One region of the Cytobacillus sp. C11.1 genome, then DNA from elsewhere that is predicted to be linked to it. Evidence: predicted binding sites of a transcription regulator. Region 1 holds the regulator's gene; each other region holds the start of a gene.

Region 1 (3,332 bases):
CTTTTTACCTTTATAGCCATTCAAAATATACAACGTGAAGAAGCATGGGGTTTCTTTACTTATTTTCTAATCATCATTGCCACATTCGATCTTGGCACCGGCCTGCGAATGGTTGGTTTCCATTTTAAAATGAAAAATAAAAAAAACAAAAAATGAGCCCGCAATAAGGCTCATTTTTTTATGATTGCTCACTTTCAATTTCCTGCAGCTTCTCTGCTTCCAATACTTTTTTATATGAAATGCGAGAGATAAAAATACTGACTTCATATAAAAGCAGCAGCGGAATCGTCACCATCATATGGGATAAAAGATCAGGCGGTGTAATAAAAGCGGCTATGACCACTAATACAAAGTAAGCATATTTCCGTATCTTCACCAAATATGCTGGTGTGACAATTCCCAGCCTTGTTAAAAACATGACCACTACCGGAAGCTGGAACAGCACCCCAAATGGAATGGTCAGCTGGAAAAGGAATTGAAAATATTCATTTATCCCAATTACTTGATTGATCGCAAGCCGGTTGGCAATGGAAGTCATGAACTCAACTACAAATGGAAATAAAATAAAATAAGCGAATGCGATTCCGCCGACAAATAGAATGACAGAAACGGGTATATAGCTCAGTGTTACATTCCGCTCTTTGTCAGATAATCCTGGGCTAATAAAGGCCCACAGCTGATATAAAATCACGGGCGATGTAATAATAAAAGCAATCAGAAAAGCAAATTGCATATAAACTTTAACCGGGTCGGTTAACCGGAAAGCATTCATCGTCAGTTCCTTCGCTTCATCCGCTTTTTGCAAATAAACAATCAGCGGTTCAGCCAGGAAAAAGCTAAATATTACGGCGATAAAGAAAAAGATAACAGAAATGACTATCCTTTTTCTTAATTCCCCTATATGTTCATAAATCGTCATATCATTATGACTCATATCTATTCATCCTAACTTACTTAGCATCTTTTTTATCGTCATTGTCCGCTAAGCCTTTTGCGCTGCGTTTTTAAATTCACGTAATGTATTCCCAGCTGCTCTTCCCAATTCCGGAAGTTTTTTTGGTCCAAAAATCACTAATGCAATCAAGATAATGAGTATGAGGCTTCCAGGTCCAAGATTCATCATTGCTGCACACCTCCCCTTACCTATAATAGCGAATCCATTACAATCTTCAACTGTTATCTATTGGAATGCAGGATGGCTTACGTTTCTGCAGGATAATTTTTTAAGAAATAAACCAATGACTGCAATTCAACAGCCAGGTCAATATGGTGAATCCGAATGGATGAAGGCACGGTCAGTCTTGCAGGCGTAAAATTCAGGATGCCTTTAATCTTGGCTTTAACCATCCGATCAGTAATCGCCTGTGCTGGCGGTGCCGGTACTGTTAAGATAGCTACCTGAATATCATTTTCTTCAATGACCTTTACCAGATCATCCATATGATAGACAGGCACATCCCCTATCTTCGTTCCTACCTTGTTCTCATCCACATCAAAAGCAACTTCTATCTTGGTATTATTATTATTCTTAAGAAAATTATAATTTAAAAAGGCCGTCCCTAAATTACCTACTCCGACCAATGCTACTTTAGTCAGTTCGTCCTGATCAAGGGTTTTACGAAAAAAGGACAGCAGATAATTTACATTATAGCCGTAACCCTTTTTCCCTAAAGCACCAAAGTAAGAAAAGTCCCGGCGGATTGTTGCCGAATCCACCTTAACCGCTTCACTTAGTTCCGCTGAAGAAACCCTTTGTTTCCCCGAGGAGTGGAGGTTTTTGAGAAAACGATAATATAAAGGAAGCCGTTTAGCAGTGGCTTGCGGTATTTTCATTGGTTCATTGGCCATTCGTTCATCTCCGTCCCTATGATGTATTAGTCTCGTTTAAAATCTCCGTTTTTTCCGCCTGTTTTTTCCATCAAAAAGGTTGGTCCGATTACCATTCCTTTGTCAACTGCTTTACACATGTCATAAACAGTTAGAGCACAAACAGAAGCTGCTGTTAACGCTTCCATTTCCACACCTGTATTTCCTTTCGTCTTTACAGAAGCAGTGTGATGAACAGAATATTTTCTTCCTGCTCAGTTTTCCATGTAAAGGAAATATCAACGCCAGTTAGCGGCAGCGGATGGCACATTGGGATAATATCCCATGTTTTTTTGCTTGCCATGATGCCGGCAACCTGTGCAACAGAAAGCACGTCCCCTTTTTTCATGGTATTAGATGTAATCTTTTCGTATATTTCCTTATTAACAGTTATGCTCGATTGGGCAATGGCTGTCCGCGCTGTTTCAGGCTTGTCGCTGACATCCACCATTTTTGCTCTGCCCTCTTGATTAAAATGGGTAAAATCCGCCATAAAAAAACACCTCTCTCCAAAATCATACACTATTTTTCCCCATCTTTGTACGGGCTTTGTATGCTTCTTCACATATTTCTTTACTATTTTCGTATAAAAATATTTCCATTCAGCACCTGCAGGATAAAAGGCCTGCCTCCTTTATTGCCGAACATATATGAATAAGTTACACTTACTCTATACTATAGAGGTGAAAAAAATGATACTTTTACAAGTAAATCAGCTATCAAAAAACTTTGCTGCTGATCCTATTTTAACGAATATAAAGCTTGAAGTACAAACCAGGGACCGGATTGCCCTTGTAGGACGTAATGGAGCAGGGAAATCTACTCTTTTAAAAATTATAGCCGGCCATATGGCATATGATTCCGGGGACATTATTAAACCCAAGGAAGTAACGGTAGGATACCTGGCTCAAAATACAGGCCTTGAGTCCCACCTTTCCATTTGGGATGAGATGCTGACAGTGTTCGAGCATTTGCAAAAACAGGAAAAACAGCTGCGCCGTCTTGAAGAAAAAATGTCAGACCCTGAAGCCATGAATAATTCCGATGCATACGATCGAATCTTAAAGGAATATGACAAGCTTCAGGTAGAATTCAAAGAGAATGGCGGCTATCAGTATGAAGCGGATATCCGTTCCATTCTTCATGGGCTGAACTTTAATTCTTTCGGCTACAATACGAAAATTTCATCCTTAAGCGGCGGCCAAAGAACAAGGCTTGCCCTTGGAAAACTTTTGCTGACAAAACCCGATATTCTCATATTGGACGAGCCTACAAACCACCTGGACATTGAAACATTATCATGGCTGGAGCAATACTTGCAGAGCTATGACGGTGCCATTCTAATTGTTTCCCATGACCGTTATTTCCTGGATAAGGTTGTTTCCCAGGTATACGAAATTTCAAGGCACCAAATCCGTAAATATCCTGGAAACTATAGCTCCTATTTGGACCAAAAAGCAGAAAAC
Region 2 (3,332 bases), 1.6 Mb from region 1:
AAAGCTGATCAGCGCCCCGGCTGCCAGGATAAAAAAGAAAGTTTGTGGTGAAACGAAAGTATACAGGATTAAATAGATCGTTGCCCCGACATTTCCATAAGCTCCTGCCATTCCGGCTATTTGCCCCGTTATCCGTTTTTTTATCATGGGGATGACGGCGAAGGTTGCCCCTTCAGCTCCTTGTATGAACATGGAAGTCAGAATGGTCATCATAACAGCAGCAAATAATGGCCAATTGGAATCGATAAACCCCATACCCAAGAGGCCGGCCGATATACCAAGCATATAAACGAGCATGACTCTTTTTCTGTTTCCCATCCGATCCGAGAGCATCCCGCCAAGTGGACGGGCAATAAGATTAATAAAAGCGAAAGAAGCTGCAATCAATCCGGCTGTCGAGGGTGTCAGGGAGAATGTCAGCTGAAAGAACATGGGCAGCATTGATACAATCGCAAGCTCTGCACCGAAATTCGCAAAGTATGTACTGTTCAACGCAGCTACGTTTTTAAACTTATATTGATCTTCCTCAGGAACTCCCGCTTTTAATATAGGAATATTCACTTCCAATATCTTATAAACCTGTATAAGAAAAGCCAGTCCAATCAGGCTCCAGACAATATATAAAGCACTCTCCGAAATAAAGCCCAGATTTTCAATTCTCCAGGCGCTGACGGCTAGGGCACCTCCAAGCGGAATGGACCATACGATTAGCCGAAACAAATCTCCCCATGTGCTAACCTCCATTGCCCCTGATCTTTTCGGTTTAACGAGGGCTTTTCCTTCAGGGGTATCCTTTACAGCCCAAAAGTAGAATACCCCATAAACAAAACATATGAGTCCTGTTAAGGCTAAAGCATATCTCCATCCATCATCGCCTCCGAAAAGGTTTAGACCGATAACCGGCAGGATCATGGCTGCGGCTGCAGATCCGAAATTTCCCCAGCCCCCATAAATTCCTTCTGCAAAGCCGACATCTTTTGGGGGAAACCACTCAGAAACCATTCGGATGCCAATGACAAAGCTTGCACCTATACTGCCGAGGATTAAGCGCGAAATCATCAGCTGGAGCCAATTATCTGCAAATGCAAAGATTAATGCCGGAATGGACATGACAATCAAAAGAGAAGAATAAACCAGTTTGGGGCCATACCGATCCAGCAGGTTCCCAATTATGATTCTGGCTGGAATCGTTAAGGCGACATTCAGAATACCTAGTGCAGCGATATGTTGTGCAGTAAGCCAATTCATTTCCTTCAGCATGGTGGTAGCTAAAGGAGCCATGTTGTACCACGTGAAAAATGAAATAAAAAACGCGAGCCATGTATAGTGCAATACCTTCATTCGCTCATCTTTAAATTTGAATACATCTGCAACCTTCATTAAAAAACCTCCCTCAATATCTGAATATTTTAACATCATCGCATATATTAAATTTTTATGTAATTATTATGTAAGGTTTTCTTACGTGAGTCAAAATTCCTGTTTCCATCTGTATCCGTTGCTGCTAGCTGGATTAAACGCTTACATATCAATAAAAAATAAGTAAAAACGTAGCATAAATTGTAAATCTGCAAGATAGGGCCAAAGTTTTGTAATGATAAAAATAATCAAAAAGTTATGTTAATTACAAAATCTATGTGATAAGATCTAACATAACAAAAAGAAAAATTTAGAAAGGTGGGAAGCGAGTTGCTGGAGGGTTACTATGGCTAAAGAAAAACTAGTTCTTATTGGAAACGGAATGGCAGGAATTCGCTGTGTAGAGGAAATCCTCCATCATGATCCCGGCCGGTTTTCCATTTCGGTTTTCGGAAGTGAAAACCATCTTAATTACAATCGCATCTTATTGTCTTCTATTCTGCAAGGGAAGTCTTCCATTGAAAAACTGACAATCCATAAATCTGATTGGTATGTGAAAAATCAAATCCAATTATTCAAAAATGAAACAGTTATGAAGTTGAACACTGCGAAAAAGGCACTTACTACAAATAAAAATCGGAAAGTTTTCTATGACAAGCTTATATTGGCTACTGGCTCTACTCCTAATGTTCCGCCGCTCCCTGGCTGCAGCAAAGAAGGAGTAATGACATTCCGAACAATAGAAGATTGCAGGCAAATCATTCATTCATCAAAAAAAGGTGAAAATGCCGTAGTACTTGGGGGAGGCTTGCTGGGATTGGAGGCTGCCCAAGGCCTTATCCATTTAGGAATGGATGTCCATGTTGTCCATAATGCAGCAAGAATCATGAATAAACAGCTGGACACTAAAGCAGCAAATCTTTTGCAAAGATCGCTTGAGAAACAGGGCGTGAAATTCTTATTGGAAAACGAAACACAGTCCTTTGAAGGAAACGGCCGTGTCGAAAGGGTTACTTTTAAAGATGGAACAGAACTTCCGGCTGATCTGGTGATTATAGCAGCCGGTGTCAGGCCTAATATTAAGCTTGCACATGATTGTGGAATAAAAACGAATCTGGGAATAATGGTCAATGATTTTATGCAAACGAGTATCCCTGATATTTACGCTGTAGGTGAATGTGCTGAACATAGAGGGATGGTTTACGGACTTGTAAAGCCGCTGTATGAGCAGGGAAGGGTACTGGCAAAACAGATCTGCGGCAAGTTTACTGAGGAATATAAAGGTTCCATTTTATCTTCAAAGCTGAAGATATCCGGAACGGATGTATTTTCTGCAGGAGAGCTTTTTGAAAAAGGCTATAAAAAAGCTTTGACTTTATATGACGAAGATGAACAAACGTATAAAAAAATTGTTTTTAAGCATAACAAAATGGCTGGATTTTTATTAATAGGTGACATAAAAGACCATGTAAGGTTATTGGACATGATGGAGAAGAAGAAAGACTTTTCCGATGAAGAAAAGCTGCTTCTTTTGAATTCTTCAAAAAAGGAATACAGCATAAGTTCAATGGCTCAAACCAGTATCGTTTGCAACTGTAATGGCGTCACAAAAAAGGCGATTGCAGAAGCTGTTTTAACAAAAGGGCTGAAGACAGCAGAAGAAGTGACAGAATATACAAAGGCTTCTGGCACATGCGGAGGATGCAAGCCGCTGGTCGAAGAGCTTCTGTACTATATAAAAAGCGATGATTTCCATGAAGATATCGAACCTGACACATTATGTACGTGTACGGATCTATCAGAAGAAGAGGTTGTAGAGGAGATCCAGCTTCGCGGATTGCGAAGTGTGGAAGGGATATTTACAGATCTTGACTGGCGCAAAGAAAATGGCTGCCCCATCTGTGTACCTGCTTTGCATTATATCCTGCAAATGACAGTTCCCGATTATGAGGGAGATGGCCAATCTGTCTTTG
Region 3 (3,332 bases), 2.0 Mb from region 1:
AAGACTGGGCTGGAATGATTCAATTTTCTCAATCATTTCAGTCTCATCCTCTGCTGTTTCCACCTGCCATGCAGGCATGGAGGATTTTAAGAGCCATTCAATGCCTTTTGTATCATACTCATCCCGATTGGCCACAAGTACCTTGTACATGCTGCCACATCCTTTTTTAACTCTATTATGAAATAATATTTTAAGGTATGTAAAGAAATAATCAGAAAAATTGATGGAAAATAGACAAGTTCCCCTCCCCTCCCTGCATATCTATATATGGACAACTAATTCAGGAAGGAGTTACGACATGCCTTTTCTTGTTTTGAAAAAAAGAAGCATCATTGCATTCTTCATAATTTTTATGGTCATTGCCTCGGCATCGGTCTGGTTTTATACACAATCAGATAGTTTGACAGTATTTAATCAGGCGGAGAATGAAACTGTCCGCGAGATTCATATGGTTACCGGGGAGTTTAAGTCCAAGCTGCCGGATGGGGAGGAAATTGAAGCGTATCGCTGGGATCCGGGAACCATTTTTCTTGAAAAAGATGAAAAGGTCAACCTTAAGATTCTCGGAGTGAATGGTACCGAGCACCCATACATCATAGAGGGTACTGATATAAAAGGGATTGTAAAAAAAGGCGAGGAAACGGTAGTTCCCCTTCAGTTTGACAAAGAAGGTGTATACCGCTTAGTTTGCCTTACACATCCGGATAAAGAGAACAGCGGCCCGATGATTGCTTATATAGTTGTTGACTAAAGCGGAAAATGAAAAGAAGCACCGAAATCCCGGTGCTTCTTTTTTATCGTCCTATAAACATTTGAGTCCAGTAATGACCGTAGTAGCCGCCTTGTGCATATCCAACACCAATTTCAGTGTAATTGGCAGATAAGATATTTTTGCGGTGGCCATCGCTGTTCATCCAGGCTTTGACAACTTCTTGAGGTGTTTTTTGCCCTGCGGCAATGTTTTCGCCGGCAGTTCTGTATGTAATGCCAAAGCTTTTCATCATATCAAATGGGCTTCCGTATGTAGGAGAATTATGATCGAAATATCTTTTATTAATCATATCCTGAGATTTGTATCTCGCCACTCTCGCAAGCTCCCAATTTGATTTAAGAGGCTTTAATCCGTATTTTGCTCTTTCCTGGTTTACGAGTTGAACGACCTGCTCTTCAACACTAACTGTAGCCTTAGATAAAGTAGGAATATTCACCTTTTGGCCAGGATAGATAAAATTAGGATTTGAAATCTGCTGGTTGGCATTGATGATTTCATGAACCCCCACTTGATACTTCAGGGCAATTTTCCACATGGTATCCCCTGATTGGACGGTATGTACTGTTGATGCTTTTGCATCGTAATGGAATCCAAAGACTAGTGCGACAGACAACATAAGGATGAATGAGAATTTTGATAGTGTTTTCATACTAATATTTAATCAGAATATAACAATCTATTAAACAGGTAATTGTTGCCGTTCATTCAAGGATTTTCTTTTCTCTGCTTTTTTGTTTCTCTCTTCCTTTTTAAAACCAATTCACCACATTTACATATTTGGCTGATTATACAGACTGTTTTCATTGTTAAAATGATGGAAACTTAATAATTATAAACCTATAACAGTTTGTAATTATTAATGATTTTTATAGTACAGGTTAGTTAAAAGAAGTTTATATACTCTAATAATTACCTTTATATCAATATTCACAATACAGCCACAAAGTTTGTGATTCACTTCACATATAATCTGTTATATTGAATGTATAGTAAAGTTGTAGCAACTGTTATACAGCCTTACATTAGAAATTAAAATTGAGGTGGATTTCCATGGAACAATGGAATGGCTTTAAAAAAGGTAAATGGACAAATGAAATTGATGTCAGGGATTTTATATTAACAAATTTCTCACCTTTCGAAGGTGATGAGTCATTTTTGGCAGGACCTACTGAAGCAACAACATTATTATGGAATCAGGTAATGGAACTTACCAAACGAGAGCGGGAAAATGGCGGAGTTCTTGATATGGATACTGAAATTGTTTCTACCATTACTTCTCACGGACCAGGCTACCTGGACCAGCATAAAGAAAAAATAGTCGGTGTTCAGACGGACCTCCCTTTTAAGCGTTCACTTCAGCCGTTCGGAGGAGTCCGCATGGCCGTGGCAGCGTGTGAAGCGTATGGCTTTGAAGCCAGCAAGGAAATGGAGAAAATCTTCACGGATTATCGCAAGACACATAATCAGGGTGTTTTTGATGCCTATACAGATGAAATGCTGCTTGCCCGCAAAGCCGGAATTATCACTGGCCTTCCTGATGCGTACGGCCGTGGACGGATTATTGGGGATTACCGCCGGGTTGCCCTTTATGGTGTTGATCGTCTCATAGAAGCCAAGAAAGAAGATTTAAAAACTACAAGCCGTGTAATGAATGAAGAAAATATCCGTTTGCGCGAAGAAATTTCAGAACAGATTCGTGCACTGCAGGAACTAAAGCAGATGGCGGAAAGCTATGGATTCGATATTACAAGGCCTGCAGGAAATGCAGTTGAGGCTTTCCAATGGTTATACTTCGGCTATCTTGCAGCTATTAAAGAACAAAACGGTGCCGCTATGAGCCTGGGGCGCGTATCCACTTTCCTTGATATATTCATAGAAAAAGATATTCACAAGGGCGTATTGACCGAACAGGAAGCTCAGGAACTTGTCGACCATTTTGTGATGAAGCTTCGTCTCGTGAAATTTGCAAGGACACCTGATTATAACGAATTATTCAGCGGCGACCCTACATGGGTAACAGAGTCAATTGGCGGCATGGCGCTTGACGGACGTCCGCTAGTAACGAAAAGCTCTTTCCGGTTCCTTCATACTTTAAGGAACTTGGGGCCTGCTCCGGAACCGAATTTAACGGTGCTTTGGTCTGCTAAATTGCCTGATAACTTTAAAGAGTATTGTGCCAAGATGTCTATAGAAACAAGCTCCATCCAATATGAAAATGACGACATTATGCTTCCTGAATACGGAGATGATTACGGAATTGCCTGCTGTGTATCTGCCATGGAAATCGGCAAACAAATGCAATTTTTCGGGGCTAGGGCAAACCTGGCGAAAGCATTTCTTTATAGCATTAATGGCGGAAAGGATGAAAAGCTGAATATCCAGGTAGGTCCGGACTATTCCCCTATCACATCAGAAGTTCTTGATTATGGAGAAGTAATGGCTAAGTTCGACCTTATGATGGATTGGCTGGCAAACCTTTATATTAACACATTGAATATCATTCACTATATGCATGACAAATACAGCTATGAGCGAATTGAAATGGCCCTTCATGATTCCG
Region 4 (3,332 bases), 470 kb from region 1:
ACGATTATCGCTTACCGTGCACTAGGGCCAGGCGGCAGCGGAACAACGGAACAGGTCATTGCGGCTATTGACCAGGCCATAAAGGACAAGGTGGATGTAGTAAATCTTTCCTTAGGAAATAACGTAAACGGTCCGGACCTTCCAATTAGCCTCGCACTTAATAAGGCGGTTGAAAAGGGGATTACGGCAGTCACCTCCTCAGGCAACTCCGGTCCGAATATATGGACAGTTGGTTCACCGGGTACCGCTTCAAAAGCAATTTCTGTTGGTGCTTCAACTCCGACGATGAAGGTGCCGATTCTAAACGCTGGCGGGCGAAGGATCAGGCTGGATCTTCTTCAAGGTTCAAAGGATTGGGAGTTCGACCGTTCCTATGAGATTGTATATGGGGGAATTGGGCGCAAGGAAGAATTAAAAAATGCGGATGGAAAGATTGTTTTAGTGGAAAGAGGCGAACTGACTTTTACTGATAAGGCGGTCAATGCATTGGAGGCTGGTGCTGAAGGGATTATCATTTTTAATAACACTAAGGGAAGATTCTTTGGCAATCTGGATAGTGGAGTTCCAATCCCTGTTGCGGCATTATCCAAGGAAGAAGGGGAAGAACTCAGAAAGCTTACTGAAAAGAGAAAGCTCCTCGGCCGTACTTATATAATAGAAGAAAAGGATATTTTGGCTGACTTTAGCTCACGCGGACCGGTTACATCCACTTGGGAAATCAAACCGGATGTAGTAGCTCCTGGTGTAGCAATCAATAGTACCATTCCGGGAGGGTATCTCCCTTTACAAGGAACCAGCATGGCTGCTCCCCATGTCGCGGGGGCGTGCGCTATCCTGAAACAGGCTCATCCTGATTGGGGGCCTGAGAAAATTAAAGCTGCGCTGATGAATACGGCAAAGCCGCTTGTTAATAATGAGGGAAAACTTTATCGAACATACGAGCAGGGAGCCGGCAGGATTCAGCTGGAGAAAGCATTGCGAACGGAAACGGTTATCCTTCCAGCCTCCCTGCAGTTCGGGAAATTCCAAATAGCAGACAGGCTGCATGAGCACAAGAGCTATGTAACGGTTGAAAACATAAGTAATAAAAACAAATCTTATTCATTCTCCATCCCGTATAAAGAACAGGGCATCAACTGGGAAATGCCAAAGTCTTTTCAATTGAAGCCAGGCGAGAAAAAGAAGCTTGAAATTAAGATGTCGGTAGATCCTACTTTATTGAAGAAAAAAATTTATGATGGAAGCTTAGTGATGTCAGCTGGAAGTGAAGAAATGAGGATTCCCTATCTCTATGTTCTGGAGGAGCCAAATTATCCAAGGGTAATGGGATTTGGTCTTGGAAAAGGGGATAAAGAGAAGACATATAGATATGAAGTATATTTGCCGGGCGGGGCAGAGGAATTCGGAATAGCCATGTTTGATTCGGAAAGCCTTCGCTTCATGGGATTTCTGGACTGGAAAAGGAATGTAGGCAAGGGACAGCTTCTGCAGGAGATCTCTGCTGACAAACTTCCTGGACCAGGTTTGTACCTTGCCAAGGTGTTCGCTAAAAAAGCAGGCAAAGAAGATTGGATTGAGACTTATCTCTTTATCAGACCGGATGGACAAATCGGAGAACCGGAGCCTTCAGGAACTAGCAAGGATTTAGTGAATGAATAGGCTGTGTATATGCATATTGGCACACAGACCAACCGTGATTCGCTAAATCAACAGGTAAATTTAACATAGTCAATCATTTAAAAACCGCAAAAATAGAGCGTTTTCAGGGGCGAAGCAGAAACTCGCTCCTTTTTCAATAGAATGGGAAAAATTAATTGTGATAAATATGTGAACATACCATATTTTTACCTTTTTGTTTGTGAACTTTTTCACTCCAAACGCATTGACATTGACAATGCCCTATTGTATGCTTACAAAGGGTAAAAGATGATAGGGTTTTCAAAATATTTGTGCAGACATATTTCCCACTTCTGCATGATGTAAATGTGATTAATTATGGCCTCAAAACCCACTCACCATTCTCTTAAGGGAGGATGCGTTTTTATGCGTCAAAAAGACCGCAACCCATTTAAGGCGATGGCCTTAATGTCCGCCATTCTTTCTCAATTAGTTGGTTCCACGCTCATTGGCATTTTCGCCGGAAGGTGGCTTGACAGCAAGGCAGGAACCGAGCCGTTATTTCTTTTAATCGGCTTGTTCATTGGACTGGGCGCTGGGATTTACGCCATGCTTCGCTTAATCCAACATTTCTTCACAGGAGAATAAACATCATGCCGGAAATCAAAGCAATTTTTCAAAGACAGCGAAAATACATATTCCTGTTGTTGTCTGTATACGTTCTCGGCTGGGGTTTTACGCCTTATCAATCTGTTTTTCTCGGCTTGATCCTTGGTACAAGCCTAAGTCTGTTCAATTTGTGGCTGATGGCAAGAAAGACGCTGCAATTTGGAGAGGCAGTCGAGAGAGGCGAGAAGGTGCGCTCCCTTGGGACGGTATCCAGAATGGCTACGGCAGTTCTTGCTGTCATGATCGCTCTGGAATATCCTGAAAAGCTGCATCTGCTCAGTGTTGTATTTGGATTAATGACATCCTATATTGTCATTATGATAGATTATTTTCTTCAATCTTTTCATTTACGTAAATAGCGGGAAGAGAGGTGAACACTATTGCATCATGAAGCTCCTATAGTAGAATTTTTAGGATTGAATTTTAACTTATCTAATGTACTGATGATTACAGTGGCAAGTGCTGTTGTATTCATTATTGCTTTGCTTTCCACCCGTCAGCTTGCCATGAAACCAGCGGGAATGCAAAACTTTTTCGAATGGATTATGGACTTTGTTAAGAATATCATTAACAGCACGATGGACTGGAAAACAGGCGGAAGATTCCATATTCTTGGATTAACCCTGATCATGTATATCTTTGTATCAAACATGCTCGGACTTCCGTTTGCGATCACTTATGATCACACTTTATGGTGGAAATCGCCAACAGCCGATCCGGTTATCACCTTAACTTTAGCGGCTATGGTTGTGGGGCTATCGCATTACTATGGCGTCAAGCTAAAAGGAGTAGGAGAATACGGCCGGGAATTCTTCAGGCCAATGCCTTTCTTGTTCCCATTGAAAATCATTGAAGAGTTTGCAAACACTCTAACACTGGGACTTCGTCTTTACGGTAATATCTACGCAGGTGAAATCCTGCTGACATTGCTTGTCGGAGGACTTGCACATGCAGGGGTAGGCGGTATGCTTGCAGCAATCCTGCCAACAATTGTATGGCAAGGATTCTCAATCTTTGTCGGATCTATCCAGGCATTCATTTTCTGT

The links. The regulator Rex, encoded in region 1, represses fermentation and respiration genes when NADH is low (regulators of the CRP and FNR family bind a similar motif). The targets are predictions, from matches to a motif close to TTGTGAAATATTTCACAA.
Region 2: the regulator Rex is predicted to act here: its motif matches at 1,399-1,416, upstream of AC3ZVC_RS19855 (NarK family nitrate/nitrite MFS transporter).
Region 3: the regulator Rex is predicted to act here: its motif matches at 1,720-1,737, upstream of pflB (formate C-acetyltransferase).
Region 4: the regulator Rex is predicted to act here: its motif matches at 1,857-1,874, upstream of AC3ZVC_RS05450 (AtpZ/AtpI family protein).

The regions. Positions count from the first base shown of each region.
Region 1 is NZ_CM176935.1:606,866-610,197, forward strand. It holds gene AC3ZVC_RS03025 (DUF4305 domain-containing protein) at 1-156, shown strand, start outside; gene tatC (twin-arginine translocase subunit TatC) at 179-934, opposite strand; partial or broken gene tatA (twin-arginine translocase TatA/TatE family subunit) at 951-1,120, opposite strand; gene AC3ZVC_RS03040 (redox-sensing transcriptional repressor Rex) at 1,201-1,848, opposite strand; partial or broken gene moaC (cyclic pyranopterin monophosphate synthase MoaC) at 1,875-2,359, opposite strand; gene AC3ZVC_RS03050 (ABC-F family ATP-binding cassette domain-containing protein) at 2,559-3,332, shown strand, end outside.
Region 2 is NZ_CM176935.1:4,000,208-4,003,539, reverse strand. It holds gene AC3ZVC_RS19855 (NarK family nitrate/nitrite MFS transporter) at 1-1,380, opposite strand, end outside; gene nirB (nitrite reductase large subunit NirB) at 1,706-3,332, shown strand, end outside.
Region 3 is NZ_CM176935.1:3,582,887-3,586,218, reverse strand. It holds gene AC3ZVC_RS17810 (response regulator) at 1-150, opposite strand, end outside; gene AC3ZVC_RS17805 (cupredoxin domain-containing protein) at 299-751, shown strand; gene safA (SafA/ExsA family spore coat assembly protein) at 795-1,421, opposite strand; gene pflB (formate C-acetyltransferase) at 1,823-3,332, shown strand, end outside.
Region 4 is NZ_CM176935.1:1,072,225-1,075,556, forward strand. It holds gene AC3ZVC_RS05445 (S8 family serine peptidase) at 1-1,659, shown strand, start outside; gene AC3ZVC_RS05450 (AtpZ/AtpI family protein) at 2,044-2,265, shown strand; gene AC3ZVC_RS05455 (ATP synthase subunit I) at 2,271-2,645, shown strand; gene atpB (F0F1 ATP synthase subunit A) at 2,667-3,332, shown strand, end outside.